3 regions of the Pseudomonas sp. FP2254 genome follow, and region 3 is predicted to be linked to each of the others. Evidence: riboswitches for the same ligand, from Rfam matches in the RefSeq annotation. Region 3 holds a riboswitch; each other region holds the start of a gene.

Region 1 (10,367 bases), 1.2 Mb from region 3:
ACCTGACGCGCATCCCCAGCGGCATCACTTCACTGGACGCGATCCTTGGTGGCGGCCTGCACAGCTCCAGCGTGACCCTGGTAATGGGCCCGTCGGGCATCGGCAAGACCACCCTGGGCCTCAAGTTCCTGTCCGAATCGACGGTTGAAGCGCCGGGCCTGCACTTCGGTTTTTACGAAAGCCCGCAACGTCTGCAGCTCAAGGGCCTGTCCCTGGGCATCGACCTGCAGCAGATGCAGGACAGCGGCGCCCTGAGCGTGGCCTGGCAGCCCACCACCGAAGGCTTGCTCGACGGCCTGGGCGCACGCCTGCTGCGACTGGTGGAAGAAAAAGGCATCAAGCGGCTGTTTATCGACAGCCTCAGCGGCATGACCCGGGTGTCCACCAACCCGGCGCGCATCACCGATTTCTACAGCGCATTGATGAACGAACTGCGCGCCCGTGGTGTCACGGTATTCGCGACCTGGGAAATGCATGACCTGTTCGGTTCCGAGGTCAGCTCACCGGCATCCGAGCTGTCGAGCATTGCCGACAATCTGATGCTGATGCGTTTCTTCGAGATTCAGTCTGAACTTAGAAGGACGCTTTCCATTCTTAAGGTCAGAGACAGCTTCTATGACCCCTCGCTGCTGGAGGTGGTCATCCGCGACCAAGCCGTTGATCTAAGAAAGGTTTCAAGAAATGCCCCCTCAGTGGTGTCCAATTCAGCGCTGCCTGGTTCAGCTTTTTAAGTCTTTGTGTGGGTTGGACTGACATGACCACCATCCTGGTCGTCGATGACGAATATCTGATCGCCGACATCCTTGGCTTTGCGCTGGAGGATGAGGGGTTCATGGTCGTTACAGCGAGCAACGGACGCAAGGCATTGGACGTGCTCGAGCGCGAACGCCCGTCGCTGATCATCACCGACTTCATGATGCCGGTGATGGACGGCCAACAGCTCGCCGAAGCGGTGCGCGCCCTGCCGAACGTCAATCATCTGCCGATCATTTTGATGAGCGGCGCGCAGGCGCACATCGGCATGCAGCGCTCGGACCTGTTCGACGCGGTACTGGCCAAGCCCTTCAATATCGACCTGATTGTCGCCGAAGTGAAAAGGCTGCTGGCCTCGACTTGATGCCTCCCGCAGCCGGATACAGAGGGCTTTAACTCAGCCCCGCCATCAAGGCGTCCAACACCACGCGCACCTTGGGCAGTGCCTCGCGGCGCTTGACCCAGGCCACACTGATGGCTGCGCCTTCGGTGGCCAACTGCGGCAGCACCTCGACCAATGCCCCTTGCTGCAACGGTTGCTGAATCAACCACGATGGGAATTGCGCAATACCGCAACCTGCCAACGCAGCCATCATCAGCCCCTCCCCATTACCGACCACCAGCTGCGGCATAACCTGCCTGTGCCGGACCGGCCCTCGTTCATCCGCCACGTTCCATGGGCTGATGCGCCCATCCACCCAGCCATAGGCGATGCAGCGATGCTGGTCGAGGTCCGCTTCCAGCAACGGGGTGCCATGGTTCGCCAGGTAGGCCGGTGAAGCACACAGGGTGTGCCATTCACGGGCGAGCACACGGTGCCCCATCGACGGCGGCCAGGCCTCGGCGCCACCGATACGCACAACAATGTCAGCACCTTCCTTGATCGGGTCCACCAGCCCCTCGCTGAACGAAATATGCGGGATCAACAAGGGATGAGCCTGCAGGACCGGCAGCAGGACCGGCAGCACCTGTGAACGTCCGAACGCGCCGGGCAGGTCGATACGTACCCGCCCACGTGGCTCGATATGCTCGGCCTGCAGGCAACGCTCGGCCTCTTCGAGGTCGGCGAGCACGCCCGTGCACGTGCGATAGAACGCGCCCCCTGCCTCGGTCAACGACAGGCGCCGCGTGGTGCGCTGGAACAGTCGTGCGCCCAGGCGCTTTTCCAGGCGCGCGATGCTTTTACTGACGGCGGACGCAGTCAGGTTCATCTTTTCGGCGGCGGCGGTGAAGCTGCCGAAATCCGCCACGCACACAAACACATCGATACCTTTCAAACGTTCGGAGGAGAACATGCACGTTCCGTATTCATGAATTGAGTTCACAGCACTTGATAAAAACCATCCTAAATCAGAACCACGCTCCACAGTAATCTCTGGTGGGTTAACCCAACGCTTGAGGCCAGGATGCTGACCACACTGAAAAACTACCCCCGTACCGTTAACCTGCTGCTCTGCGCCGCCCTGGTGCTGACATTGGCCCGTGCGATTACCCTGCCCTATCTGGTTATCTATCTGTCGCGCCAATTTGCGCTGAGCGTCGCCCATATCGGCCTGGTGATCGGCAGTACGTTGATCGTCGGCTCGCTGCTGAGCCTTTATGGCGGTTTCCTGGTGGACAGAGCGCGCGGCTACCGATTGATCCTGGGGTGTTGCGCAGTGTTTACCGCAGGTTTTCTGGGCGCATATGGGGCGCGCGACCTTTGGGTGTTCTACCTGTGCCTGGTCTCGATCAACCTGGCGTATGCCGTCATCGACATCGCGGTGAAATCCGGATTCGGCAGGCTGCTGCCCGTCGCCGAGCGCAGCGAAGCGTTTTCGATCAAATACACCCTGACCAATATCGGTTATGCCGTCGGGCCTTTTCTGGGTGCCGGCCTGGCAACCCTGGCTATCAGCCTGCCCTTCCTTGCGTCGGCCGGGCTGGGGGCGGGGTTCCTGGTGATGTACTACGTAGCGGGCGACCGAACCCTGGCGCCGGCTTCGGCCAGCCAGCCGACCGCGCCGTTCCTTGCAGTGGGCAAGCTGCTGTTGAGTGACTACCGGCTGGTGTGCTTTACCCTGGGCGGCCTGCTCAGCGCCGTGGTGTTCGGGCAATTCACCGCGTATCTGTCGCAATACCTGGTGGTCACCACCACCGCCGAAGCAACGTACCGGATTATCAGTAGCGTGGTGGCTACCAATGCGTTGATGGTGATCAGCCTGCAGTATGTGATCGGCAAGCGTATTTCCCACCGGCACCTGAACCTCTGGCTCATGGCGGGGCTCGGCCTGTTCCTGGCAGGGCTGGCGGGGTTTGGCCTGTCCACCAGCCTGGTGGGGTGGGTGGCCGCGATGGCAATTTTCACCCTGGGTGAAATCATCGTGTTTCCGGTCGAATACATGTTCATCGACAACATCGCGCCCGAGCCGCTGCGCGGCATGTACTACGGCGCGCAGAACCTGAGCAATGTCGGCGCGGCATTGGGGCCGGTGTTGTGCGGGATCGTGCTGGCCACACAGCCCGCCCACTCTATGTTCTACATGCTGGCGCTGTTCGTGATCGCCGGCGGTGCGTTATACCTCTTCGGCGCCTCGCTGGCCGCGCGTGCGCGAACGCCCGCATGGCCAACGTGAGCGTCAGCAACGGGTATGCCGACGCACGCACTGCACCAGCCCGTCCAGCTCCCGCGACTTCACCGGCGCCAGTACGCAGACCGTGTGCTCGCGCTCGCCTTCGGACACCGTCAGGGTGTAGTGCACCTGCCCGGGGTTGCCGGGAGGCGGTGTGCTGCTTTGCGGCAACTGGAAAAACTTCGATGCTTCCACCAGTTGGCGCAACTCCTGCTGGTCCGGCTCGGGCAGTGAGTCCAGTTCCACCGTGCGGGGCTTGGCCAGTCCGGGAAAAAACGCCGGCCCACCGTTTTCCTTGATCGAAATGTGCATCGCTGTTCCTCACCGCCCAGGCGGTTTGTCAGACATTAATGCCGACCGCTTTCCAGCCTTCCTTGACTGCTTTGTGCTCCTCCTTGTTCTCGCCGTACAGTCGGGCGGCAACATCATAAGTAATACGCGCAAAGCGCAGGAACCCGGAATTGGGTCGCAGTCGCGCATCGCGCAACGCGTCGTACCAGATGCGCCCCGCGCGTTCCCAGGCAAACCCGCCAATCCGGGTGGCGACTTGATAGAACGCATGATTGGGGATACCGGAGTTGATATGCACGCCCCCGTTATCGTCGTAGGTTTGCACAAAGTCGTCCATATGCCCCGGTTGCGGGTCCTTGCCCAGCAGTTTGTCGTCAAATGCAGTGCCGGGGGCCTTCATCGAACGCAGGGCCGTGCCTTTGATTTTGCTGGTAAACAACCCCTGGCCGATCAACCAGTCGGCGTCTTCTGCCTTTTGCTTCAACGCGTACTGTTTGATCAACGAACCAAACACGTCCGACAGCGACTCGTTCAACGCACCGGATTGATTGAAGTACATCAACTTGGCTTCATCTTCGGTGACACCATGGGCCAGCTCATGACCAATCACATCGAGCGCCACGGTGAAGCGGTTGAACAACTGCTGGTCGCCATCGCCAAATACCATCTGGGCCGAATTCCAGAATGCGTTGTTGTAATCCTTGCCAAAGTGAACCGTGGCGTCCAGGGCCATGCCGGCGTCATCGATGGAATTGCGGTCGAATACCTCATCGAAAAAATCGAAGGTGGCGCCCAGGCCGTCGTAGGCTTCGTCCACGGCCGCATCGCCACTGGCGGGCTGCCCTTCGCCTCGGACCAGCTTGCCCGGCAGGCTATCGGAGCCTTCGGCGGTGTAGATCGACCGCCTTTTACCCGCGCCCATGGCCAGCGCCATGTGCGCCGGGCCTTTGGCAGGCACTGCAAGCATGCGCAGCGAACGGAATGTGCTGTCCTTGGCACGCGTGCGCAGGGCATTTTCCCGTTGCGCTTTATCGCCGTGGCGTGCGATCTGGTCGAGCATGTACGGCGGGATCAGGCAGAAAATCGGATTGCGGCTAGGGTGAACACACATAGGCTTGCTCCATAAGGCGTGTGGTGAATATCCGGTTGACCGTTCCAGCATAGCCTTGCGGACACTGCCTGGCCCAAATTGTCATGAATCTGTGTTGCAGTAGTATTTACCCAAGGCCCGCAAGGAATCGCTCATGCCCGCACGTAAAGCCACAATCGACCTGTCACACCGCCCACGCCTCGCCGACCTGCGCCCACTGGTCGCGCCCGGCCCGAGCCTCCTTGAGGCCAGGGCCGCGACCGCGCGTGTCACCGCCGCCAAAGACTTCAAGGACCGTCGCGGTTATGCCGAGGACTTTCTCAGCAGCTTCGCGGTGCCGTGGCCCACGGTCGACGATTCAATCGCCGACGACGTGCAGCCCGGGCGCCTGGACTACACGCATTTTTCGATCACCCTGTCGCGCTCGCGGCGACTGGCACTTTATGTGGGCGTCAATATCGACGGCGAACACCATGTGGATATCGTGCGCAGCAACGATACCTGGGCCTACGATGGCCGCCTGCCGATCGCCGCGCAGATCGGCGAAGACCTTTATGCCGGCAACGGCCTGGACCGTGGCCACCTGGTGCGGCGCCAGGACCCCAATTGGGGCGACGAGGCGAACACGGCCAATTTCGACACCTTCCATTTCACCAACTGCTCACCGCAAATGAGCGGCTTCAACCAGAAGACCTGGCTGGAACTGGAGGACTACATCCTGGACAACACCCAGCGCTGGAAAGCCCGGGCGACAGTATTCACCGGCCCGTTGTTCGCCGACGACGACCGCGTCTACCGTGGCGTTAAAATCCCCAAGGCCTTCTGGAAAGTGGTGGCCTATCTGGGCGACGACGGCAAGCCTTCCGCCAGCGCCTACATGATCGACCAAAGCCGTGAGCTGGGGCAGCTCGATCTGGTGTTCGGCCCACTGCGCACCTACCGACGCAGTGTGATCCAGATCGAACAACTGACCGGTATCCGCTTCGCCAACCTGGCCGACTATGACGGTTTCAGCAACGAAGAGCGCGCCACCGGCACGCGAATCGAGACGTTGATCCGCGGCCCGCAGGACATTCGTCTGTGACCGGGCGCTCTTCGGGCTATATCGCCTCGCCCTGATCGACTACCATACCGCGCCGGTTCCCGAACGGGACTAATAGGGAATCCGAAGCGCGGTACACCCGCGCCAATCGGAACTGCCCCCGCAACTGTAGGTGCCGAGCCTGCTCCCCACTGCCACTGGACGCGTCCGGGAAGGCTGGAGCGTGGCGATGACGCATCAGTCAGGAGACCTGCCGGCCCAGCAAGATCACTAACCGGCGGGGTGTCCGGGAAGGACCTCCTTGCCCGGCCCTTGGCGCCGGTGTTCAAGGGCGTGTTTCCATGAGCGTACCTCCCCCGTTGCACGTACGGTCCACACGGAGAACGCCCCATGCTGCCACGCGCTACCGCCCTGCTCGCCGGCTTCGGCCTGGCCACCCTGGCTCACGCCGCGCCCACTCACTACCCGCTGACGGTGCAGAACTGCGGCAGCACGCTGACCTTTGCCCAGGCGCCCGCGCGCAGCGTGACCATCGGCCAGACCGCCACCGAGATGCTTTACACCCTCGGTGTGGGCGACAAGGTGGTCGGCACGTCGCTGTGGTTCAACCCGGTGCTGCCGCAGTTCAAGGCGCAGAACGACACCATCGAGCGCCTGGCCAATAACGAACCGAGCTTCGAGGCGGTGATCGCCAAGCGTCCGCAACTGGTGGCCGCCGAGCTGGAATGGGTGGTCGGCCCCCAGGGCGTGGTGGGCACCCGCGAACAGTTTCATGAGCTGAACATCCCGACTTACCTGCTGCCCTCCGACTGCGAAGGCAAGGACAACCTGGTGGGCGCTGACGGCACGCGGCTGGAGCCGTTTCGCATCGACACCATTTACAAAAGCATCAGCCAATTGGCGGCCATCTTCGACGTCCAAGACCGTGGCCAGCAACTGAACGACAGCCTCAAGGCGCGCCTGGCCAAGGCCGTCGCCACGGCCCAGGGCAAGGGCCTCAAGCAGGCCAGCGCGCTGGTGTGGTTCTCCAGTTCCGAGATGGCCAGCGACCCGTACGTGGCCGGGCACAAGGGCGTGCCCGAGTTCATGCTGCAAACCTTGGGCCTGCGCAACGTGGTGCAGTCCGACGAAGAGTGGCCCGCCGTCGGCTGGGAAACCATCGCCAAGGCCAACCCGACCTTTCTGGTGATCGCCCGCATGGACCGCCGTCGCTACCCCGCCGACGACCATGAAAAGAAACTCGCTTTCCTGCGCAGCGACCCGGTCACGCGCAACATGGACGCGGTCAAACATAACCGCATTATCATCCTCGACGCCCTGGCCTTGCAGGCCAGCGTACGCACCTTCGATGGCCTGGAACAGCTGGCCGGCGCCATCGACGGCTACGACCTGCCGCAATGACTGCCAGCCTGCTGCGCACCCTCCTCGCCCTGGCGCTGCTGCTCGCTGCGGTACTCGCCGGGGTAGCCATCGGCGAAACCGCCATCGAACCCCAGGTGGTGTTGCAGGTGCTCGCCAACAAACTGTGGCACGCCGGTTATGTGCTCGACCCCATTGATGAAGGCGTGGTGTGGAACTACCGCCTGACCCGCGCCCTGGTCGCCGCCGCCTGTGGTGCGGGGCTGGCCACGTGCGGGGTGATCCTGCAATCGCTGCTGCGTAATCCGTTGGCCGACCCGTACTTGCTGGGCATCAGCGCCGGCGCCTCGACCGGCGCGGTGCTGGTGGCGCTGATGGGCGTGGGCGGTGGACTGGTGTCGCTCTCGGCCGGCGCATTCGTCGGCGCGATGGCGGCATTTGCCCTGGTGATTCTGCTTGCGCGCGCCAGCGGTTCGTCCAGCGGCACCGGCCAGATCATCCTCGCGGGCATTGCCGGCTCGCAGCTGTTCAATGCCCTTACCGCGTACCTGATCACCAAATCGGCCAGTTCCGAACAGGCGCGCGGCATTCTGTTCTGGCTGCTGGGCAACCTCAGCGGCGTGCGCTGGCCGTCGGTGTGGCTGGCGGTGCCGGTCGCGCTGCTGGGGTTGGCGGTGTGCCTGTGGCATCGTCGCGCGCTGGATGCGTTCACCTTCGGCAGCGACTCGGCGGCGTCCCTGGGCATCCCGGTGCGGCGGGTGCAGATCGTGCTGGTGGGCTGCGCGGCGCTGGTCACGGCGGTGATGGTGTCGATTGTGGGTTCCATCGGCTTTGTCGGCCTGGTGATCCCCCACGCCGTGCGCCTGCTGCTCGGCACCGGACACTCGCGCCTGCTGCCAGCCAGTGCGTTGGGCGGCGCGTTGTTTCTGATCGCCGCCGATGTGCTGTCGCGCACCTTGATCAAAGGCCAGGTGATTCCGGTCGGCGTGGTCACGGCGCTGGTGGGTGCGCCGGTGTTTGCGCTGATCCTGGTCGGCCGGAGGAACGCGCGATGACGGTGTTGAGCTGCACGGCGCTGGGCTTCAAGGTGCGTGACGCCGAGCTGCTGCGCGGGATCGATCTGCAGGTGGCTTTGGGTGAAACCCTGGGCATCGTCGGCCCGAACGGCTCCGGCAAGTCCACCCTGCTCAAATTGCTCGCCGGCCTGCGCACGCCGTCCAGGGGCGAAGTACGCTTGGGCGAACAGCGCCTGGGCGACCTGTCGCGCCGCGCCATCGCCCAGCAACTGGCGGTGGTGGAACAGCAGGCCGACACCGACGACGCCATTCGCGTGTTCGACGCCGTGGCCCTGGGCCGCACGCCCTGGCTGTCGGCGCTGAGCCCGTGGGCCGCCGAGGACGACGCCATCGTGCGCCAGGCCCTCGTCGACGTGGACGCCACCCACCTGAGCCAGCGCGCCTGGCGCAGCCTGTCCGGCGGCGAACGCCAACGCGTACACATCGCCCGCGCCCTGGCGCAACGGCCCCGGATCCTGCTGCTGGACGAACCGACCAATCACCTGGACATCCAGCACCAACTGGCGATCCTCAAAGGCGTGCAAGCGCTGCCGGTGACCACCCTGATCGCCCTGCATGACCTCAACCAGGCCCTGACCTGCGACCGCCTCGCCGTGCTGGATCGCGGGCGCCTGGTGGCGCTGGGCAAACCGCTGGAGGTGCTCACCCCGCAACGCCTGCAAGACACCTTTGGCGTGCAGGCGCACTACCTGACCGACCCGGTCGATGGGGCGCAGATACTGCGGTTGCGGTCCAACTGATAAGACAGCCAGGGCGTGGAGCGGATTCTGGAGGTTGCTCTATATGGTTGGTGGATAGGCTTGTTGTGGTGAGCGGGCTTGTCGAATCGTCGCACCGCCCGCGCTGGGCTGCGAAGCGGCCCCAAACCCAGGCACCTCGGAGTGTCAGATGAAACCACATTGTCTGGAGTGGGGCCGCTTCGCAGCCCAGCGCAGGACAAGCCTGCTCACCACAAAAAACCGCTCATCACATCACGTCGACGTGGGGCGGATTCTGGGGATTGCTCTATATGGTTGGTGGATAGGCTTGTTGTGGTGAGCGGGCTTGTCGAATCGTCGCACCGCCCGCGCTGGGCTGCGGAGCGGCCCCAAACCCAGGCACCTCGGCGTGTCAGATGAAACCACATTGTCTGGAGTGGGGCTGCTTCGCAGCCCAACGCAGGACAAGCCTGCTCACCACAAAAAACCGCTCATCACATCACGTCGACTCACCACGAAAAGAGTCGTCAGGCCCACTATCGATGTGATGCGCGGTGTTAGAGCGAAGAATGTTCCCTAGTGAGGCAACCGCTGATCCACTGTCGGCTATACCCCAATACCGCATCCGCCATGCCCACCGGAAAGTGAATAAACCCGTGGGCCGATTCAGGCAGCAAGTGCGCCTGCGCCTGCGGCCAGCGTTCGGCGAGCAACCGCGTGTCGTCCAGCAGCGGGTCCAGCTCGCCGACGAACATCAAGGCCGGCGGCATTCCCTCCACATCACCGTACAAAGGCGATAAAGGTGGCTGCCGACGCTGGTCATCGCTCAGCCCCGGCGTCAGCAGGCGCAAGGCGTCCACCATCCCTGGCCCGTCCAGCAGCAACGTATCGGGGCCTGCCGCCCGCACGCTGGGGCTGCCGGTGAGGTCGTACACGCCGTAATACAGCACCGCGCCGCTGATCCGTTCGAGCAGCGCCGGCCATTGTTTCAATGCAAGCAGCGTCGCGGCCGCCAGGTGCCCGCCGGCCGATTCCCCGACGACAATCACCGGCAACCCGGCAAACTCCGGCTCACCGAGCAGCCAACGCACGGCGGCCAGGCAGTCCTGCATCAAGCCCTGGACCGGTGTGTCGACCGCCAACCGATAGTCCACCGACACCACGGTCACGTCGCAGGCGCGCACCATGCCCAGGTTGAGGTCGTCGTCCATTTGCGCATTGCCGATCACCCAGCCGCCACCGTGAATATCCAGTACCACGCCTTTGGGCGGGCCGCTGGGACGCAGGATGCGCACCGGCACCTGCATGCCGTCCTGGCGGATCAAGCGGGTTTCAGCGGCTGGGCCTTTCTTGATTTTCTGGCTGATGCGCAACAACGTCTGCAACACGCGCGGCGTGACGCGATTGCGGATCTTGAAGCGCGGCATCCACCCCAGTTTCTGATTG
Region 2 (10,367 bases), 1.5 Mb from region 3:
GCACCCCTCGTGCCTCTCGCACTCGTTACCCTGTTGTTTGGTTGCGCGTCCCACCCTCAACAGGTGGCGGAACAGCAGAAACCACAGGTTCAAAACCAGGCAAAATTCGTCGCAGCCCAGTCCTCCACTGTTTATGAGGAAGAAGTGGCGACCGAAAAGGAACTGGCCGACTTCTCCGGCAACAAGCCTTACCAGCTTCCAGTTCTGGCCGACAGCATCCTTGAACGCGGCATGTCCCTGATCGGTACTCGCTACCGTTTCGGCGGCACCTCGGAAGCCGGTTTCGATTGCAGCGGCTTTATCGGTTATCTGTTCCGTGAAGAGGCCGGCATGAATCTGCCGCGTTCGACGCGTGAAATGATCAACGTTAATGCACCGCTGGTCGCGCGTAACAACCTCAAGCCCGGCGATCTGCTTTTCTTCAGTACCAGTGGTCGTGGCCGCGTAAGCCACGCCGGTATCTACCTGGGCGATAACCAGTTTATTCACTCCAGCAGCCGTCGCAGTGGCGGTGTCCGAGTCGACAGTCTGGGTGACAGCTACTGGAGCAAAACCTTCATCGAGGCCAAGCGTGCCCTGGCGATGGCTCCGACCACGGTTACCGCCAGCAAGTAAAGTTAAAGTGATACTTGAAGTTTGACGTGTAAGCGCTAGAATCCCTGGACATTGTTGTAATCCGTTCGCGCGAGCCTTGCTCGCGCGTTCTGGTTTTCAACGTTCGGCAGCGAAAGCCGCATCCAGACCAGGATTGTTCTGCACATGTCGACCTCGGCCCGCCTGATTCTTATCCTCTGCGCCGCGCTGATCAGCGCCTGCGCCAACCGGCCACCGCCCGCGCCTGTTGCGGTCAAGCCCAAGCCGGTCTTCACCTATACCACCCAGAATGACTCGCCTGTCGCCGAAGACGTGCTGTTTCGTGCGCTCGGCCTGGTCGGCACGCCTTATCGCTGGGGCGGCAACACGCCCGATTCAGGCTTTGATTGCAGCGGCCTGATCGGCTTCGTGTTCCGCGACGCCGCCGGCATTTCCCTGCCTCGCACTACCCGAGAGCTGATCGGCATGCGTGCGCAGGACGTCAGCGCGCAGAACCTGCAGACCGGTGATCTGTTGTTCTTTGCCACCGGCGCAGGCTCCCAAGTCAGCCATGCCGGCATCTACGTGGGCGAGGGCCGCTTTGTGCACGCCCCGCAAACCGGCGGCACGGTAAAGCTGGACACCTTGTCCAAGGCGTATTGGCAGAATGCTTACTTGAGTGCCAAACGCGTATTGCCGGCTGAGCATTTGGCGCGCAATCCCTGAATCCGCTGTGGGAGGGTGCAACGCCCTCCCACAGTTTTTCACAGCGCCTATCGAGCGGCCGACACCCGCCACACCTTATTCCCGGCATCATCGGCCACCAGCAAATCGCCTTGCCGATCAATCACCACGCCCACCGGCCGGCCCATGGCTTTCTCATCTTTATCGAGGAAGCCGGTCAGTACATCCAGCGGTTGCCCTTTGGGCTGGCCGCCCTCGAATGGCACGAAGATCACTTTGTAGCCGCTGTGGGGTTTGCGGTTCCACGAGCCGTGCTGGCCGATAAAGGCGCCGTTGCTGTAGGCGGCTGGCAACTTGCTGCCGTCGGCGAAGGTCAGGCCCAGAGAGGCGGTATGTGGCCCTACCGCGTAATCCGGGGCGATGGCCTTGGCCACCAGATCCGGGTTCTGCGGCGTGACGCGTTCGTCCACGTGCTGGCCGTAGTAGCTGAAAGGCCAGCCATAGAAAGCGCCGTCCTTGACCGAGGTGATGTAGTCCGGCACCAGGTCGCTGCCAATTTCGTCGCGCTCATTCACTGCGGTCCACAACTTGCCGCTCTGGGGTTCCCACGCCATGCCGTTGGGGTTGCGCAAGCCTGAGGCGAAGAGGCGGTGCTGGCCGCTGGCGCGGTCGACTTCCCAGATCGCGGCGCGGCCCTGTTCGGCCTCCAGGCCGTTTTCGCCGACGTTGCTGTTGGAGCCCACACTCACATACAACTGGTTGCCATCCTTGCTGGCCACCACGTTTTTCGTCCAATGGTGATTCAGCGGGCCGCCCGGCAGGTCCACGACTTTAGTGCCGGCTTGCTTGATCGCGGTTTCACCTGGCTGGTAGGGGAAACGCAGCAGTTTGTCCGAGTCGGCCACGTACAAGTCATTGCCCACCAGCGTCATGCCGAACGGCGAATTGAGGTTCTCCAGGAACACCGTACGGGTTTCGGCCACGCCGTCGTGGTCGGCATCGCGCAGCAGGGTGATGCGGTTCGGGCTGGGTACACCGGCGCCTGCGCGACTCATGACTTTTTCCATTACCCAGCCACGCACACCCTTCGAATCGTCCGGCTTGGGCGGTGCATTGGTTTCAGCTACCAGCACGTCGCCATTGGGCAATACGTACAGCCAGCGCGGGTGGTCCAGGCCTTCGGCAAAAGCACTCACCTGCAGGCCGGGTGCTGCGGTGGGCTGGACGCCCTCGGGCCAGCCGATGGCAGGGGCGATATTGACGGTGGGGATCAGCGTCTTGTTCGGTTCCGGCAGCTTAGGCGATGGCCCGGTGCCGTCGCTGATCTGCAACGTGGAGCTTTCGCCACAGGCGGCAAGAGTGCCGGCGAGCATGATCAGTAAGGCGAGTCTGGTTTTACGCATGGTGTTCTCCTTGATACCTGTAGGGATAGAGGAGGGCGCGGGTACGATGGTTCAAGTACAAGGCCGGCTTTAATTGACGCTCCACCCCCAACCCACTAACCTTCGCGGCTTGTTTCAGGTGCTCTGTGACCCAAGGGTCGACGGAGTGAAACAGGGAAGCCGGTGAGTGAGCGCACTTATACACAGTGCTGCCGCAATTCCGGCGCTGCCCCCGCAACGGTAAATGAGTCAAGACGCTGCCTTTGGCCACTGTATCGCGTGCGATATGGGAAGGCGCAGCGTGGGTCCGCTCCTGGTTCGCCAGGGTACGGCCACTTATGAGCCCGGAGACCGGCCTGGACCATTCAACAGCATCACGGTGGGCGATGCTTGGCTGTCTGATTGTGTTTTTTCCTGCCCGCCGTTTTTGTCCAGCCCCAACGGAGAGCTGCCATGACCGATTCCCCCGACCGCGACGAACGCCACCTGGCGCGCATGCTGCGCAAAAAAGCCGTGATCGACGAGCGCATCGCCAATTCCCCCAATCAGTGCGGTTTGCTGCTGGTACTGACCGGCAATGGCAAAGGCAAGAGCAGCTCGGCCTTCGGCATGCTGGCCCGGGCCATGGGCCACGGCATGCAATGCGGCGTGGTGCAGTTCATCAAGGGCCGCCACAGCACAGGCGAAGAGTTGTTCTTCCGACGCTTCCCCGAACAAGTGCGCTTTCACGTCATGGGCGAAGGCTTCACCTGGGAAACCCAGGACCGCCAACGCGACATCGCCGCCGCCGAGGCCGCTTGGGCCGTGTCCCGCGCGATGCTGCAAGACCCTGCCATCGGCCTGGTGGTGCTGGACGAACTGAACATCGCCCTCAAGCACGGTTATCTCGACCTGGACCAAGTGCTCAGTGACCTGCAAGCCCGCCCTCCGATGCAGCACGTGGTGGTCACCGGCCGTGGCGCCAAGCCCGAAATGATCGAGATGGGCGACACCGTCACCGAAATGGGCATGCTCAAACATGCCTTCCAGGCCGGTATCAAGGCACAGAAAGGCGTCGAACTTTGAATCAGCCCCGTCATTGCCCGGCGGTTCTGATCGCCGCACCGGCGTCCGGCCAGGGCAAAACCACGGTCACCGCCGCGCTGGCCCGTTTGCATCGCAACCTGGGGCGCAAGGTGCGCGTGTTCAAATGCGGCCCGGACTTCCTGGACCCGATGATCCACGAGCGCGCCAGCGGTGCGCCGGTGTACCAATTGGACATGTGGATGGTGGGCGAGCAGGAAAGTCGCCGTCTGCTGTGGGAAGCCGCCGGCGAGGCCGACTTGATCCTGATCGAAGGCGTGATGGGCCTGTTCGACGGCACACCTTCGAGCGCCGACCTGGCCCGGCATTTCGGCGTGCCGGTGCTGGGTGTGATCGACGGCACCGCCATGGCCCAGACCTTCGGCGCCCTGGCCCTGGGCCTGGCGCGCTACCAGCCGGACCTGCCGTTCGCCGGGGTGCTGGCCAACCGTGTCGGCACCCTGCGCCATGCGCAACTGCTCGAAGGCAGCCTTACCGAAGGCCTGCGCTGGTACGGCGCGCTGTCCCGCGAAACCGGGATCGAGCTGCCCAGCCGTCACCTGGGGCTGGTGCAGGCCAGCGAACTGAATGACCTCGACCTGCGCCTGGACGCTGCCGCCCAAGCCCTGGGCAGCAGTTGCGAAGTCGCGGTGCCGCCGCCGGTCACTTTCGCCGCGCCGACGATCGTGGAAGCCGAGCCGTTGCTGGCCGGTGTGCGCATCGCCGTGGCCCGCGACGAAGCTTTCGCGTTTACCTACGGCGCCAGCCTCGACCTCCTACGGGCGATGGGCGCCGTGTTGCACTTCTTCTCGCCGATCCACGACCGCGCACTGCCCGACGCCGACAGTCTCTACCTGCCCGGCGGTTACCCGGAGCTGCATCATCAGGCCCTGGCGCAAAACACCCCGATGCTGGCCGCGATCCGCGCCCACCACGCGGCCGGCAAACCGTTGCTCGCCGAGTGCGGCGGCATGTTGTATCTGCTGGACTCGCTCACCGATGTCGACGGCAATCGAGCCGAACTGGTCGGCCTGCTGCAGGGCGATGCCGTCATGCAGAAAAAACTCGCCGCCCTGGCCCTGCAAAGCGTCGAATTGCCCGAAGGCGTACTGCGTGGCCATACCTACCATCATTCCCTGACCAGCACGGAGTGGCAGCCGATTGCCCGTGGCCAAAGCCCGAACGGTGGGCGCGGTGCCGAGGCAGTCTTCCGACAGGGGCGGATGACTGCCTCTTACGTACACTTCTATTTCCCGTCGAATCCGACGGCGGTCGCCGCCTTGTTTGCCCCGGACCTGGCTGAAACCCCCTCCACTGTGGGAGGGGGCTTGCCCCCGATAGGGTCATGACCGACAACGCTTTCCCCCAGGCCGACCGCGACGCCGTCTACCGCGCCATCGCTGAGCGCCGCGACATGCGCCACTTCACCGGTGGCACCGTCGCTCCCCAATTGCTGCAGCGCCTGCTCCAGGCCGCGCACCAGGCGCCGAGTGTCGGCCTGATGCAGCCGTGGCGTTTTATCCGCATCAGCGACCGCGTGTTGCGTGGGCAGATTCAACAATTGGTGGAGGAAGAACGCGTGCGCACCGCCGAAGCGCTCGGCGAGCGTTCTGACGAGTTCATGCAGCTCAAGGTCGAAGGCATCCACGACTGCGCCGAAGTCCTGGTGGCGGCGCTGATGGAGGATCGTGAGCGGCATATCTTCGGTCGCCGCACCTTGCCGGAAATGGACATGGCTTCCCTGTCCTGTGCGATCCAGAACCTGTGGCTGGCGGCCCGCGTCGAAGGGCTGGGCATGGGCTGGGTCTCGTTGTTCGAGCCCCAGGCCCTGGCGGATCTTTTGGGGCTGCCCGCCGGTGCCAAGCCGCTTGCGGTGTTATGCCTGGGCCCGGTGGCCGAGTTTTACCCAGCACCGATGTTGCAGCTCGAAGGCTGGGCCGAGCCTCGACCGCTGAGTGACATGTTGTATGAAAATACGTGGGGAGTGAGTCGATGAGTGTGGCTTTGCTGTGTGTCGCCGCCGTGGCGTTGGATGCGCTGTTGGGCGAGCCCAGGCGTTGGCATCCGCTGGTGGCGTTCGGCAATTTTGCCGGGCGCATCGAGCAGCGTTTCAACAGCGGCGGGCGCGGCTGGCGCAGCCATGGGGTCACCGCCTGGGTGATCGTGGTGGTGCCGCTGACCCTGCTGGCCACGGCGTTGTCGTGGGCGCCTTATATCGGTTGGGTGCTGGAGATCCTCGCGCTGTACTGCGCCCTCGGCATGCGCAGCCTGGGCGAGCATGTGCTGCCCGTGGCCCAGGCGCTGCGCAGCGATGACCTGGCAGAAGCGCGCACGCGTGTGAGTTATCTGGTCAGCCGCCAGACCAGCGAACTGGACAGCACCGAAGTGGCCCGCGCCGCTACCGAGTCGGTACTCGAAAACGGCAGCGATGCCGTATTTGCCGCACTGTTCTGGTTTGTGGTGGCCGGGGTGCCTGGCGTGGTGCTGTACCGACTGAGCAACACCCTGGATGCCATGTGGGGCTATCGCAACGAACGCTTCGAACGGTTCGGCTGGGCGGCGGCAAAAATCGACGACGTGCTCAATTATATTCCGGCACGCCTGGTGGCGTTGACCTACGCCGTGCTCGGCAAAACCGGTCTGGCGCTCAAATGCTGGCGCACCCAGGGCCCGACCTGGGACAGCCCCAACGCCGGCCCGGTGATGGCGGCAGGCGCCGGTGCATTGGGCGTCGAGTTGGGCGGTGCAGCGATTTATCACGGCCAACTGCACCAACGCCCGCCACTGGGCGAAGGCCCGGCAGCGGACGCCGACGCCATCGAGCGGGGCTGGCAACTGGTGCAGCGCGGCGTATGGTTGTGGCTGCTGATCCTATGCGCGGGGGCGCAATTCTATGCTTGAACATGGCGGTCGACTGCGTAAGGCATCCATTCAATACGGGATCGCTGAGGCTAATTGGCTGGACTTGTCCAGCGGCCTCGCGCCCTGGCCCTGGCCGATCCCCGAAATCCCGCTGCGCGCCTGGGCACGCCTGCCGGAAACCGACGATGGTTTGGAGCAGGCCGCCAGCGCGTACTACGGCGCGGCTCACCTGTTGCCGGTGCCCGGTTCCCAGGCGGCGATCCAGTTGCTGCCGCGTCTGCGCCGGGCCGGCAAGGTCGGGGTGGTGTCGCCGTGCTACGCCGAACACGCTGAGGCCTGGCGTCGCGCCGGTTACGTGGTGCGCGAGGTGCAGGAGCAGGAAGTCGACTTTTTCCTCGACGGTCTCGATGTGCTGGTGGTGGTCAACCCCAACAACCCCACCGGCCTGAGCCTGAGCCCGCAACGCCTGTTGGATTGGCACGCGCGCCTGGCCCAGCGTGGTGGTTGGCTGGTGGTGGACGAAGCGTTCATGGATGTGACGCCGCACTTGAGCCTGGCCGGTCAAACCCATCTTGTCGGTTTGATCGTGCTGCGTTCGTTCGGCAAATTCTTCGGCCTGGCCGGCGTGCGACTGGGCTTTGTGCTGGCCGAGCGCAAATTGCTCAAGTTGCTCGCCGAGCAGGTCGGGCCATGGGCGGTCAGCGGCCCTACGCGGGTGGTGGGGCAAACCTGCCTGCGCGACACAGAAGGGCAGGCACGCCAGCGCGCGCGCTGCCTGGAGGCCGGCCAGCGCTTGTACGCATTGCTTGAACAACAGGGGTTCGAGCCCCACGGCGGCTGCGCGTTGTTCCAGTGGCTGATCACCCCGCATGCCGAGCGCATGCATGAATTCATGGCCCAGCGCGGCATCCTGTTGCGCTTGTTTGTTCACAACAGCAGCTTGCGCTTCGGCCTGCCCGACACCGAGGCCGACTGGCTGCGCCTCGATGAGGCCCTGGCTGCCTACAAGGCCCTTCCATGAGTACGCTGATGGTGCAAGGCACCACCTCCGACGCCGGCAAAAGCACGCTGGTGACTGCGCTGTGCCGCTGGCTGATCCGCCAGGGCGTCGCCGTCGCCCCGTTCAAACCGCAGAACATGGCGCTCAACAGCGCCGTGACCGCCGAGGGCGGCGAGATCGGCCGCGCCCAGGCCGTGCAGGCCCAGGCCGCGCGCCTGGCGCCCCACACCGACATGAACCCGGTGCTGCTCAAACCCAACAGCGATACCGGTTCTCAAGTGATCATCCATGGCCGTGCCGTCACGACCATGAACGCCGTGGCCTATCACGATTACAAAGCCATTGCCATGCAGGCCGTACTCGCCTCCCACGCGCGACTCAGCGCGGCTTACCCGGTGGTGATGGTGGAGGGCGCGGGCTCCCCGGCGGAGATCAACCTGCGCGCCAATGACATCGCCAACATGGGTTTCGCCGAAGCGGTGGACTGCCCGGTGCTGCTGATTGCCGATATCAACCGTGGCGGCGTGTTCGCGCACCTGGTGGGCACCCTGCAATTGCTCTCGCCCAGCGAACAGGCGCGGGTCAAGGGCTTTATCATCAACCGTTTTCGCGGCGACATCGCACTGTTGCAGCCCGGCCTCGACTGGCTGGAGGCGCACACCGGCAAACCGGTGGTCGGCGTCCTGCCCTATGTAATGGATCTGCACCTGGAAGCCGAGGACGGCATCGATCGGCGCCAGATCGACAAGGCCGCCCAGGTACTCAAAGTAGTTGTGCCGGTGCTGCCGCGCATCAGCAACCATACCGATTTCGACCCACTGCGCCTGCACCCCCAGGTGGACCTGCAATTTATCGGCCCTGGCCAACCGATCCCGGCCGCCGACCTGATCATCCTGCCGGGCTCCAAAAGCGTGCGCGCCGACCTCGCCTACCTGCGCACCAATGGCTGGGACAATGCCGTGGCGCGACACTTGCGCTACGGCGGCAAGGTGCTGGGCATCTGCGGCGGGCTGCAGATGCTCGGCGAGCAGGTGCATGACCCGCTGGGCCTGGAAGGGCCGCCCGGTTCCAGCGCCGGCCTGGGGCTGCTGGCGTTCAGCACCACCCTGGAAGAGGACAAGCAGTTGCGCAACGTGCGCGGGCGCTTGCTGCTGGAAGATGCCGAGGTCAACGGTTATGAGATCCATGCCGGGGTGACGTCCGGCGAAGCCCTGGCAAGCCCCGCCGTGCGCTTGGACGACGGGCGCCATGATGGCGCACGCAGTGCCGACGGGCAGATCTTCGGCACCTACCTGCATGGTTTGTTCGAAACGCCGGCCGCTTGCGGCGCATTGCTGCGCTGGGCCGGGCTGGCGCAGGTGCAGGCGGTGGATTATCACGCCCTGCGCGAGCGCGATATCGAGCGCCTGGCGGATCTGGTGGAGCAGCATTTGGATACCGATTTATTGCGCACCCTGTGTGGAGTGGCCCCATGCACCAACTGATCCTCGGCGGCGCCCGCTCCGGCAAAAGTCGCCTGGCGGAAACGCTCGCCACCGACAGCGCGTTGCCGGTTATCTATATCGCCACCAGTCAACCGCGGGACGGCGAAATGAACGCACGGGTGGCCTTGCATCGCCAGCGGCGTCCGGCGCACTGGGGCCTGATCGAAGAACCGATCGAGCTGTCGCGGGTGCTGCGCGAAAATGCCGCCACCGACCGCTGTCTGCTGGTGGATTGCCTGACCCTGTGGCTGACCAACCTGCTGATGCTCGAAGACTCCGAGCGCCTGGCGCTGGAACGCGACCACTTGCTTGAAACCCTGGCCACGCTGCCGGGGGAGATTATTTTTGTCAGCAACGAGACCGGTCTGGGTGTCGTGCCGCTGGGCGAATTGACTCGCCGCTACGTGGATGAAGTCGGTTGGCTGCATCAAGCCTTGGCCGAGCGGTGTCAGCGCGTGGTGCTGACGGTCGCCGGACTGCCCCTGACATTGAAAGGTATTGCGTTATGACTGACACCTGGTGGCTGGATCCCTGTAAGGCAGTCGACACCATCGCGTATGAAAACGCCTTGGCACGCCAGCAGCAATTGACCAAGCCCGCCGGTTCTCTCGGCCAGCTCGAAGCGGTGGCGGTGCAATTGGCCGGCCTGCAAGGCCAGGTCAAGCCGGTGGTGGATCAGCTGTGGATCGCAATCTTTGCCGGCGACCACGGCGTGGTAGCCGAGGGCGTGTCGGCGTTTCCCCAGGCGGTGACCGCACAAATGCTGCACAACTTTGTCAGCGGCGGCGCAGCCATCAGCGTATTGGCGCGGCAACTGCAGGCACGGTTGGAGGTGGTCGACCTGGGCACGGTGACACCCGCGCTGAACCTGCCCGGCGTACGTCACCTGAATATCGGCGCGGGTACCGCCAACTTCGTGCATGCCCCGGCGATGAGCGCCGCCCAAGGCCAACAGGCGTTGCAGGCCGGACGCGACAGCGCACGGCGCGCGTTGGAACTGGGCACGCAACTGTTTATCGGCGGTGAAATGGGCATCGGCAACACCACGGCGGCCAGCGCGCTGGCGTGTGCCTTGCTCGATTGCCGAGTCAGCGACCTGGCCGGGCCGGGCACTGGCTTGAATGCCCAGGGCGTCAGTCACAAGGTAGCGGTGATTGAACGCGCGTTGGCACGGCATGCTGCCGAGCGCGGCGATGTGTTGCAGACGCTGTTCAACCTCGGCGGCTTTGAAATCGCCGCGTTGGTGGGCGCTTATCTCGCCTGTGCCCAGGCCGGTATCGCCGTGCTGGTGGACGGTTTCATCTGCAGCGTCGCCGCACT
Region 3 (10,367 bases):
CAAACGTGAGGTCTACAGCCTGTTGCGCAACCGTGCGCACAGTAACGTGGCGTTCCTGTTGGGCGAGGCGTATCGCTATCAACCAGGGCTGGACACGCTGACGGTCTACCCTGGGGTGCTGAGCAGCTACCCGAACTTCATATTCAATCTCCCCGCCGGGGAGGTGCCGGAGTTCGTCTCCCGCATGGAGCAGGCCCAGGATGCCGAAAGCTTCGAGAAAATTGTCGATCGCTGGGGCGTGCGCCGCAGCCATCCGCAGTTCTGGAAGTACTTCCACGACCTGTCGCGCTACCTGCACGAGACCAGTCCATTGGAAGAGGGCGTGCTGGACATGAACCGTTATCAAAACCTCTGACGTGTGCGGTTGGGCTTTTCCGACAAAAACACTAGGACTTTGTAACTCTGTAATGATTTGGCGTAAACTGCCGGCAAGCCTGTGAGGAGTTTCCATGACTGCCATAACCATTACCGACGCCGCCCACGATTATCTGGCCGACCTGCTGTCCAAGCAGAACACCCCGGGTATCGGCATCCGCGTCTTTATCACCCAGCCCGGCACCCAATACGCCGAGACCTGCATTGCCTACTGCAAGCCTGGCGAAGAGAAGCCTGAAGACACCGCCCTGGGGCTCAAAAGCTTCACTGCGTATATCGATAGCTTCAGCGAAGCGTTTCTCGACGATGCAGTGGTTGATTACGCCACCGACCGTATGGGCGGCCAGCTGACCATCAAGGCGCCGAACGCCAAGGTGCCGAACGTCAACGCCGACAGCCCGGTCAACGAGCGCATCAACTATTACCTGCAAACCGAAATCAACCCAGGGCTGGCGAGCCACGGCGGCCAGGTCAGCCTGATCGACGTAGTCGAGGATGGCATCGCCGTGTTGAAGTTCGGCGGCGGCTGCCAGGGCTGCGGCCAGGCCGACGTGACCTTGAAGGAAGGCATCGAGCGCACCTTGCTTGAGCGCATTCCGGAGCTCAAGGGCGTACGTGACGTGACTGACCACACGCAGAAAGAAAACGCCTACTACTGAGTAAGGTGTTCACTGCAAAAAAAACGGCGCCCCGTGAGCGCCGTTTTTTTATGTTTTAAATTCAGGTGGTTACGCTATATATCTCATAATTTGGATCAGGTAGTGCGAAGGCTTGCCTGGGATTCTGGCGAGTCAGCGTCGATATTCGTTTACTCAAGGTCCTCATCGGGGGCAAGCCCCCTCCCACAGTTAATCGCGTTCACTGGACGCTGCGAGGTTGCTTCATGTGGGAGGGGGCTTGCCCCCGATAGCGCCGGATCAGCAACCAAGCCGCCCACTGATACACCCCTATAAAAATAAATTAAATCAAAAGCTTATATCCAGTTGATAAAGTTATTTATCAAGGTCGATAAAGGTGCGCATGCCCGGCCCGATACAACGAAGATTCACTGAAACCGTCACTGGCCAGCACCCGGCCCACCACAATCAACGCCGTGCGCCGAAAACCTTTGGCGGCGACTTTCTCGGTGATATCCGCCAGCGTGCCCACCGCCCAATCCTGATCCGGCCAGGTCGCGCGATGCACCACGGCGATCGGGCAATCCGCGCCGTAATGCGGCAGCAGTTCAGCGACGATCTTTTCCAGATGGTTGACCCCCAGGTGAATCGCCATGGTGGTGCCATGTTGCGCCAGGCTGGCGAACTCCTCGCCGGCAGGCATGCGGGTCTTGCCGGCATAGCGCGTCAGAATCACGCTCTGGGCGATATCCGGCAGGGTCAGTTCGGCTTCCAGCAAGGCCGCGCAAGCGGCAACGGCGGTGACACCGGGGACGATCTGGAACGGGATGCCCAGCTCACGCAAGCAGCGAATCTGCTCGCCAATTGCCCCATACAGGCTGGGGTCGCCGGAATGTACCCGCGCCACATCGAAGCCTTTGGCGTGGGCGGTCTTGATCAGTTCGACGATCTGTTCCAAGTGCAGCTCAGCGCTGTTGACCACCTGTGAGGCCTGATGCCCCTCCAGCACCGCGGCCGGCACCAGCGAGCCGGCATAGATGATCACCGGGCAACTGCGGATCAATCGCTGGCCCTTGACGGTGATCAATTCCGGATCGCCGGGGCCGGCGCCGATAAAGTAGACGGTCATGGAGCGTTCCTGTGAAAAAACGGGCGAGCATGAAGATTACTCATGATCGGGGAGGGCGATTATCGGGTTTTTAACCCGTGCAGGCCAATGCCACGGTGGCGTGGGCATTTTTGCGGCGGGTGATCAGCAGCCTGGCAGGGGCGCCGCTGATCTGTTCGGCCGCCGCCAGCGCGGCGCTCTCGGCAATGCCGTAACAGCCGGTATGGGCAAAAGCCACAAGAGATTTGTGGCTCAGGCGCCCTTCATACGCCGCCAGATGTCGGGCGTTAAAGTCCAACAAGGGCAGGTTCAAGGCTGCGGCCAACGCCAGCAGCCCTGGTTCGGCCTGTTTCAGATCGATACTCGCCAGTGCGGCGAGCTGGCGGCGCTCGACGCCTGCTTCGACCAATGCCGCATCCAGCAACGCCAACAGAGTGTGCACCTCGCAACCTCGCTGGCAGCCCAGGCCGGCGACGAGGGTCATGCCGCGTAATGACTGTCGCCATGGCGACGGAACCACCACGCGCTGATCAGGCCCAGGGCCAGCCAGAACACCATGTTGGTCAGCTGCGAGGCGATCTTGAACTGCGCTTCCAGCGCCTGCGGCGCCAGCATCGAATGCACGGCCGGCTGTGGCGCGCCAATCACATGGGGCACCGCCAGGATCGCCACGCCCAGGACTTTGAGCAGCACATTGCGACCGAACACCAGCAAGGCGATGCCGACCGCAGTGGACGCGGCGGTGCCGATCCACCAGGTCTGGCGCAGCGCCAGGTCAGCCGCTGCGGTGCCCGGCAGTTCCGGCGGCAGGCCCAGGGTCGGCGCCAGCACGAAGGTTGCGTAACCGGCCAGGCCCCACAGCAGGCCCTGGGCGGTGCGCGTCGGGGCCCGCAGGGTGTAGAGACCGGCCAGCATCAAGGCAAAACCGACGGCCACCACCAAGTTGCCGGCGGTGGTCGACAGCACGCGCTGCCAGCCGTCTTCCGGCTCCCAGGCTTCGGCGTCGTGGGTGTGCGCGGCGGTGCCGGCGGCGTGTTCATGGGCTGCCGGTGCCTGCTCGAAAGTCTCAGCCTGCAAAATCAGCGGTGCCACCCAGAAGCTTTGCAGCAGGGTCAGCAGCAAGGCGGCCAGCAGGCCGGTGAACCCCGCGGTTTGCGCAATACGCTTGATCATCTCGGCAGGCCTCAGTGGCACGGGAACGCGGCGCTGTGGCGGGTATCGTGGGCGGCGTTGTGCACCGCCTCGATGTGCGAGAAACCGGCGAAATACACCAGGCATGCGCCAAGGATCGACGCACCGATGGCGGCGGTCAGGCGTTGGCTCAGGGTAGTGGTGCCGCTGACGGCGGGCGAGGTGCTGCTGATGATCGACATGGCGCGTCCCTTTCAAGTGTCTGGGGTGGAGACGTGCGCATGAAAACCCCGCGAGCCGGGCTCGCAAGGTTTAAACAGCGCCCGCCCACCGCGGGTTTGTTATCTGATTTTTTCGGGCCGGTCTCCGGGCTTGCGAGGGGGCTCTGCCAGGAACCCTTAAAGCGTCGCCTTCCCATGCTCAAGCACAGTGGCCGTGACGCTTCGCTCGCTTACCGTTGCGGGGGCAGCACCGGACTTTTCACGCAGGCATCAACCTGGCGAATCACCGGTTTCCCGTTTCACCCTGTGAAGGGCACCCGAAACAAGATGTGTAGGAGAGCATGGGTGGCGGACGGTAGTCAAATGCGACCAGCCCCTGTAGCCTTGCACCCTCGAGGTTCTTCGGCCCAGGCCGAAGCTAAGAAGGGAACGCGGTCAAAGCCGCGGCTGCCCCCGCAACTGTGAAGGGTTCAGTTGACTGCCATGCCACTGCCATCAGGCGGGAAGGCGCAGTCGGCGCCGGTCGCAAGACCTGCACGCCCCAAGCCAGGAGACCTGCCTCGGCACCGATTTTCAATTCAACCGGGCGGGGTGATCCGGTGACGAAATCTGCTGCTGCGCGCCTGCGCAGGGCCATCGTCCCGTCTGCCCGCCCCCAAGGGCATCCGATGAAAACACTGGCCAAACTCCCCGTCACCATCGTTACCGGCTTTCTCGGCTCGGGCAAAACGACCTTGCTGCGCCATATGCTCGACAACGCCCAGGGCCGTCGCATTGCGGTGATCGTCAACGAGTTCGGCGAGCTGGGCATCGACGGCGAGATCCTCAAACAGTGCTCCATCGGTTGCACCGAAGAAGAAGCCAACGGCCGCGTGTACGAGCTGGCCAACGGCTGCCTGTGCTGCACGGTGCAGGAAGAATTCTTCCCGGTGATGCGCGAACTGGTTGCCCGTCGCGGCGACCTCGACCATATCCTGATCGAAACCTCGGGCCTGGCCCTGCCAAAACCCTTGGTCCAGGCCTTCCAGTGGCCGGAAATCCGCAGCGCCTGCACGGTGGATGCGGTCATCACCGTGGTCGACAGCCCGGCCGTGGCCGCCGGCACTTTTGCCGCGTTCCCGGATCAGGTCGACGCCCAGCGCAAGCTCGACCCGAACCTGGACCACGAATCGCCGCTGCACGAACTGTTCGCCGACCAACTGGCCAGCGCCGACCTGGTGATCCTCAATAAATGTGACCTGATCAGTCCCGATGACCTGGCCCGTGTGCGCCTGGAAGTCGCCGAAGAACTGCCGCCGGCGGTGAAGATTGTCGAAGCCAGCAGCGGTCGCCTGCCTTTGGAGGTGCTGATCGGTCTGGGCGCAGGCTCCGAGGAACACATCGACGCCCGTCACAGCCATCACGATCACCACCACGACGGTGAAGACGATCATGATCACGACGCGTTCGACTCCATCTCCATCGATCTGCCCCAGGCCGACGAAGCGCTGCTGCTCGATGCCTTGACGCAACTGGTGGTGCAACACGGCATCCTGCGCGTCAAAGGCTTTGCCGCCATTCCCAACAAACCGATGCGCCTGTTGATCCAAGGCGTGGGTACGCGTTTCGACAAGCATTTCGATCGCGCCTGGACAGCCGACGAACCGCGCATCACGCGCCTGGTGCTGATCGGTCAGGACCTGGACGCGGCGGGCCTTGAAGCGCACCTGCGCGCCGCGCTCAGCGTTTAACCCATGCACCTGCTCAGGACTCAGCCCGGTGGTTTCGTCGCGGACGACAATATCGCCGACCTTGGCCAAACGCCCGCCGAGCTGGTGGTCCTGTGCAGCGGCGATTCCAGCCTGGCGCTGCTGGCCGAAGCGGCCCGGCAGCTGCCCGACGATTACCCGAGCCTGCGCCTGGCCAACCCCATGCAGGTGCAGAACCATGCCTCGGTGGACCTGTATGTCGACGAGGTGCTGCGCCACGCCAAGGTGATTCTGATTTCACTGCACGGCGGTATCGGTTATTGGCGCTACGGCGTCGAGCGCCTGGTGGAGCTGGCCGAGCGCGGCGTGAGGTTGATCCTGGTGCCGGGGGATGATCGCCCGGACCCGGAACTCAGCGGCCTGAGCACGGTTAACGCCGAACAGCGCGACCGCTTGTGGCAGTTCCTGCGCCAGGGTGGGTTGGGCAATGCGCTGGATTTTTATCGCTGCCTGGCCAGTGCTTATCTGGGTCGCGACTATGCCTGGGCCGAGCCGCACACCTTGCCGCGCACGGCGATTTATCACCCGCGCCACGCCAGCCCGCGGTTGAGCGATTGGCAAGCGGATTGGCGCGCCGAGTGGCCGGTGGCGGCGGTGCTGTTCTATCGCTCGCATTTGCAGGCGGCCAATACCGGCTTTATCGATGTGTTCTGCCAGCGCCTGCAGGCGGCGGGGCTGAACCCGTTGCCAATGGCGGTGGCGAGTTTGAAAGAGCCGGGCTGCCTGGCGGTGGTCGAGGACTTGCTGGATGAAGTCGGCGCGGCGGTGATCCTCAATACCACCGGTTTCGCCCAATCCAGCCCGGAAGCGCCGCATCTGCGCCCGTTTCGCCGCAATATCCCAGTGATCCAGGCCATCTGCGCCCAGGACAACCAGCCCGGCTGGGAGGCCAGCGAGCAAGGCCTGGGCCCGCGGGACCTGGCCATGCACATTGCCTTGCCGGAACTGGACGGGCGCATCATCAGCCGGCCGATCAGCTTCAAGGATCTGGCCTGGCGCAGCGAGCGCAGCCAGTCCGACGTGGTGTGCTACCGCGCCGCGCCCGAGCGCATGGATTTCGTCGCCGAACTGGCACGGCGCTGGGTCGAACTGGCGCGGGTGCCGAATGCGGACAAACGCATCGCCCTGGTGCTGGCCAACTACCCGACCCGCGACGGTCGCATCGGCAACGGCGTCGGGCTGGACACTCCGGCGGCGGCGCTGAATATCCTGCGGGCGCTGCACGCCGAGGGCTATCCGCTGCCGGATGCGCTTCCCGACAGCGGCACCGCGCTGATTCACGAGCTGCTCGGCGGCGTCACCAATGACCTCGACAGCCTGGACCTGCGCCCTTGCCATCAGAGCCTGGGCCTGGACGAGTACCAGGCGATGTTCCTGCGCCTGCCCGAGGCCAACCGCCAGGCCGTATTGCAGCGCTGGGGTGCGCCGCAGCAAGACCCGATGTGCCGCGATGGCCGCCTGATGATCGCGGGCCTGCGCCTGGGCCTGACCTTTGTCGGCATCCAGCCGGCGCGCGGTTACCAGGTGGACGCAAGCGCTGTGTACCACGACCCGGACCTGGTGCCGCCCCATGGCTACCTGGCGTTCTATTTCTGGTTGCGCCACACCTACGGTGCCCACGGCGTGATCCACGTCGGTAAGCACGGCAACCTGGAGTGGCTGCCGGGCAAGGGGGTGGGGCTCTCGGAACACTGCTGGCCGGATGCACTGCTCGGCCCGCTGCCGAACATCTACCCGTTTATCGTCAACGATCCGGGCGAGGGCGCCCAGGCAAAGCGTCGTACCCAGGCGGTGATTATCGACCACCTGATGCCACCGCTGACCCGCGCCGAAACCTACGGCCCGCTGCGCGACCTGGAGCTGCTGGCGGACGAGTATTACGATGCGCAACTGCTCGACCCGCGCCGCGCCCGCGAGTTGCAGAAAGACATTCTCAAGCTGGTGCGCGAAACCCGCATCGACCAGGAACTGCAATTGGATGGCGACGCCGATGCCGCGATTTGGCTGCCGCGCCTGGACACTTACCTGTGCGACCTCAAGGAGTCGCAGATCCGCGACGGCTTGCACATCTTTGGCGAATCGCCCCAGGGCCGTCTGCGCATCGATACCTTACTGGCCTTGCTGCGCATCCCGCGTGGCGATGGCCGTGGCGCGCAATCGAGCCTGCTGCGCGTACTGGCCAAGGCATTCGCGCTGGGCTTCGACCCACTGGACTGCGCCCTGGCCGAACCGTGGACCGGTCGGCGTCCCGAGCTGTTGCAAGGCATTGATGCGCAGCCGTGGCGCACCGCTGGCGATACCCGCGAGCGCCTGGAGCTGTATGCGGCGCGGCTGATCGAACAGGCTCTGCAAGGGCCCCTGGAGGTACTGCAGGCACCGGGCTGGGAAGAGGTGAACGCGGTGATCGAGCACTTGCGCAGCATCGTCGCGCCACGCCTGGACGCCTGCGGCCCGGCGGAAATGTGCGGCTTGCTGGATGCGCTGAGCGGCCGTTTCGTGCCGGCCGGGCCAAGCGGCGCGCCGAGTCGCGGGCGCCTGGATGTGTTGCCCACCGGGCGCAATTTCTTCAGCGTGGACGTGCGCAATTTGCCCACCACCACGGCCTGGCGCATCGGCTTCCAGTCGGCCAACCTGATTCTGGAGCGGCATTTGCAGGATCACGGCGACCACCTGCGCCAACTCGGTCTGTCGGTGTGGGGCACCGCGACCATGCGCACCGGCGGTGACGATATCGCCCAGGCCATGGCGCTGATGGGCGTGCGCCCGGTCTGGGCCACCGGCAGCCAGCGGGTGGACGACTTCGAGATCCTGCCGATCAGCCTGCTCGACCGCCCGCGCGTCGACGTGACCTTGCGCGTGTCGGGGTTCTTCCGCGATGCCTTCGCCAACCTGATCCGCCTGTTCGACGCGGCGGTGCAGGCCGTTGCGGCCCTGGACGAACCGGACGATCTGAACCCACTCGCCGCCAAGGTGCGCAGCGAGCGTGAGGCGTTGCGCCAATCCGGGCTGGACGCCGAAGCGGCAGCGAAACAGGCCGGCTGGCGGATCTTCGGCGCCAAGCCTGGGGCCTACGGCGCCGGTGTGCAGGGCGCGATCGACGGGCGCCTGTGGCAAAGCCGCGCGGACCTTGCCGAGGTCTACCTGAACTGGGGTGGCTACGCGTATGGCGGGTCCGACGAGGGCACCGTGGCCCGTGAGCAGTTTGCCCAGCGCCTGAGCCAGGTGCAGGCAGTGCTGCAAAACCAGGACAATCGCGAACACGACCTGCTCGACTCCAATGACTATTACCAATTCCAGGGCGGCATGCTCGCCGCCGTGGAAACCCTGAGCGGCGACAAAGCCGCCAGCTACCATGGCGACCACAGCCAGCCGGACCTGCCGAAGATCCGCACCCTGAAGGAAGAGCTGAACCGGGTGATCCGCGCCCGCGCCGCCAACCCCAAGTGGATCGATGGGGTGAAGCGCCACGGCTATAAAGGCGCGTTCGAGATGGCGGCCACCGTGGACAACCTGTTCGCCTTCGACGCCACCACCGCGCTGATCGACGATCATCAATACGCCTTGCTCGCCGATGCCTACCTGCTCGACCCCGACACCCGGGCGTTCGTGCAGCAGCACAACCCCGCCGCATTGCGCGACATGACCGAGCGCATGCTCGAAGCCCAGCAGCGCGGCCTGTGGCAGGCGCCGGGTGCCTACCGTGAAGCCTTGGAAAACCTGTTGCTGGATATAGAAGAAGACAGCCAATGACCGATATTCCCCATTTTCCACTGTCCGCCGTGGTCGGCGCCGATGACCTGAAACTGGCGCTGTGCCTGGCGGCCATCGACCCCAGGATAGGCGGCGTACTGATCGAAGGCCCGCGTGGCATGGCCAAGTCCACCCTGGCCCGTGGCCTGGCCGATCTGCTGGCCAGCGGTCAATTCGTGACATTGCCGCTGGGGGCCACCGAGGAGCGCCTGGTGGGCACCCTGGACCTGGACGCCGCGCTGGGCGAGGGCCGTGCGCAGTTTTCCCCGGGCGTGCTGGCCAAGGCCGATGGCGGCGTGCTGTATGTCGATGAAGTCAACTTGCTGCCCGATCACTTGGTTGACCTGCTGCTGGACGTGGCCGCCAGCGGCACCAACGTGATTGAGCGCGACGGCATTTCCCACCGCCATTCGGCGCGGTTCGTGCTGATCGGCACCATGAACCCGGAGGAGGGCGAGTTGCGCCCTCAACTGCTGGATCGCTTCGGCTTCAATGTGGCGTTGAGCGGGCAGACCCTGCCTGCCGAGCGCGGGCAGATCATCCGGCGCCGTCTGGATTTCGACAGCGACCCCGCCGTCTTCTGCGCCGAGTGGGCCGAACAGCAGACGGCGTTGCGCGAGCGCTGCACTCAGGCGCGCGCGCGGCTGGACAGTATCGCGCTGGATGACCGCGCCCTGGCGCAGATTGCCGAGCGCTGCTTTGTCGCGGGGGTCGACGGCTTGCGCGCTGACCTGGTCTGGCTGCGCGGCGCCCGGGCGCACGCAGCGTGGCGGGGCGCGGATGAGATCGCCGAGGAAGATATCGAAGCCGTCGCGGAATTTGCCTTGCGCCACCGTCGCCAGGCGCCGTCCGCACCGACCAGCCCGCCTAATCAGGGGCAGTCGCCGACACCCTCGGACACCTCGCCCGCCCAAGGTCAGTGGGGCGATATGCCCGCACCGGCGCTGCCCACCGGCGCTCGCCGAGACGTGCCCGCCTGGCCAAAAAAGCCCTAGGCATCCGCCCCCGACCTGACGCGGGGACGGATGCCCGCCCCAAGGCAGGGCGACTGGACAACGGCAGGCAGGGTAAGGCGCGCAGCGCGCGGCAGGGCGCAATCAACTGGCCCGGAACCTTACTCGGCGGCCGGCCGCATTCCCGTGAAGACCTGCGCTACCATCTGCGCAGCCGTTCGGCCCATGAGTTGTGGCTGGTGATTGTCGATGCGTCGGCGTCTACCCGGCGGCATCGTGCGTTAACCGACGCGAAGGGCTTGCTCGCCCAGCTGTTTGACGACGCCTACCGGCAACGCGCGCGCATGGCGTTGTTGACCGCCAGTGGTCAGGTGCCGAAATGGCAGGTTCAGGGGTTGAAAGCTGCGAAAGGCCTGACCGGCTGGCTGGATCAGTTGGGCGCCGGCGGTGGAACGCCGTTGCTG

The links. A riboswitch is a leader RNA that binds a small molecule or an ion and turns the genes downstream of it on or off. The one in region 3 is predicted to bind cobalamin.
Region 1: another riboswitch for cobalamin. It lies ahead of PSH94_RS16825 (ABC transporter substrate-binding protein); the one in region 3 lies ahead of cobW (cobalamin biosynthesis protein CobW).
Region 2: another riboswitch for cobalamin. It lies ahead of cobO (cob(I)yrinic acid a,c-diamide adenosyltransferase); the one in region 3 lies ahead of cobW (cobalamin biosynthesis protein CobW).

Annotation. Positions count from the first base shown of each region.
Region 1 covers NZ_CP117444.1:3,658,901-3,669,267, forward strand. Annotated here, with positions in the region: gene PSH94_RS16790 (ATPase domain-containing protein) at 1-731, shown strand, start outside; gene PSH94_RS16795 (response regulator) at 755-1,117, shown strand; gene PSH94_RS16800 (LysR family transcriptional regulator) at 1,146-2,048, opposite strand; gene PSH94_RS16805 (MFS transporter) at 2,160-3,368, shown strand; gene PSH94_RS16810 (protealysin inhibitor emfourin) at 3,372-3,677, opposite strand; gene PSH94_RS16815 (M4 family metallopeptidase) at 3,706-4,767, opposite strand; gene PSH94_RS16820 (DNA/RNA non-specific endonuclease) at 4,901-5,830, shown strand; cobalamin riboswitch at 5,867-6,061, shown strand; gene PSH94_RS16825 (ABC transporter substrate-binding protein) at 6,179-7,189, shown strand; gene PSH94_RS16830 (iron ABC transporter permease) at 7,198-8,202, shown strand; gene PSH94_RS16835 (ABC transporter ATP-binding protein) at 8,199-8,963, shown strand; gene PSH94_RS16840 (alpha/beta hydrolase) at 9,479-10,367, opposite strand, start outside.
Region 2 covers NZ_CP117444.1:3,930,993-3,941,359, reverse strand. Annotated here, with positions in the region: gene PSH94_RS18050 (C40 family peptidase) at 1-615, shown strand, start outside; gene PSH94_RS18045 (C40 family peptidase) at 760-1,299, shown strand; gene PSH94_RS18040 (sorbosone dehydrogenase family protein) at 1,347-2,660, opposite strand; cobalamin riboswitch at 2,760-3,014, shown strand; gene cobO (cob(I)yrinic acid a,c-diamide adenosyltransferase) at 3,093-3,704, shown strand; gene PSH94_RS18030 (cobyrinate a,c-diamide synthase) at 3,701-5,050, shown strand; gene bluB (5,6-dimethylbenzimidazole synthase) at 5,047-5,697, shown strand; gene cbiB (adenosylcobinamide-phosphate synthase CbiB) at 5,694-6,602, shown strand; gene cobD (threonine-phosphate decarboxylase CobD) at 6,595-7,584, shown strand; gene PSH94_RS18010 (cobyric acid synthase) at 7,581-9,047, shown strand; gene cobU (bifunctional adenosylcobinamide kinase/adenosylcobinamide-phosphate guanylyltransferase) at 9,035-9,556, shown strand; gene cobT (nicotinate-nucleotide--dimethylbenzimidazole phosphoribosyltransferase) at 9,553-10,367, shown strand, end outside.
Region 3 covers NZ_CP117444.1:2,409,720-2,420,086, forward strand. Annotated here, with positions in the region: gene PSH94_RS11080 (fatty acid cis/trans isomerase) at 1-355, shown strand, start outside; gene nfuA (Fe-S biogenesis protein NfuA) at 450-1,034, shown strand; gene cobM (precorrin-4 C(11)-methyltransferase) at 1,375-2,121, opposite strand; gene PSH94_RS11095 (cobalamin biosynthesis protein) at 2,192-2,584, opposite strand; gene PSH94_RS11100 (CbtA family protein) at 2,581-3,273, opposite strand; gene PSH94_RS11105 (CbtB domain-containing protein) at 3,285-3,473, opposite strand; cobalamin riboswitch at 3,571-3,788, opposite strand; cobalamin riboswitch at 3,831-4,030, shown strand; gene cobW (cobalamin biosynthesis protein CobW) at 4,121-5,182, shown strand; gene cobN (cobaltochelatase subunit CobN) at 5,186-8,950, shown strand; gene PSH94_RS11120 (ATP-binding protein) at 8,947-9,945, shown strand; gene PSH94_RS11125 (VWA domain-containing protein) at 9,999-10,367, shown strand, end outside.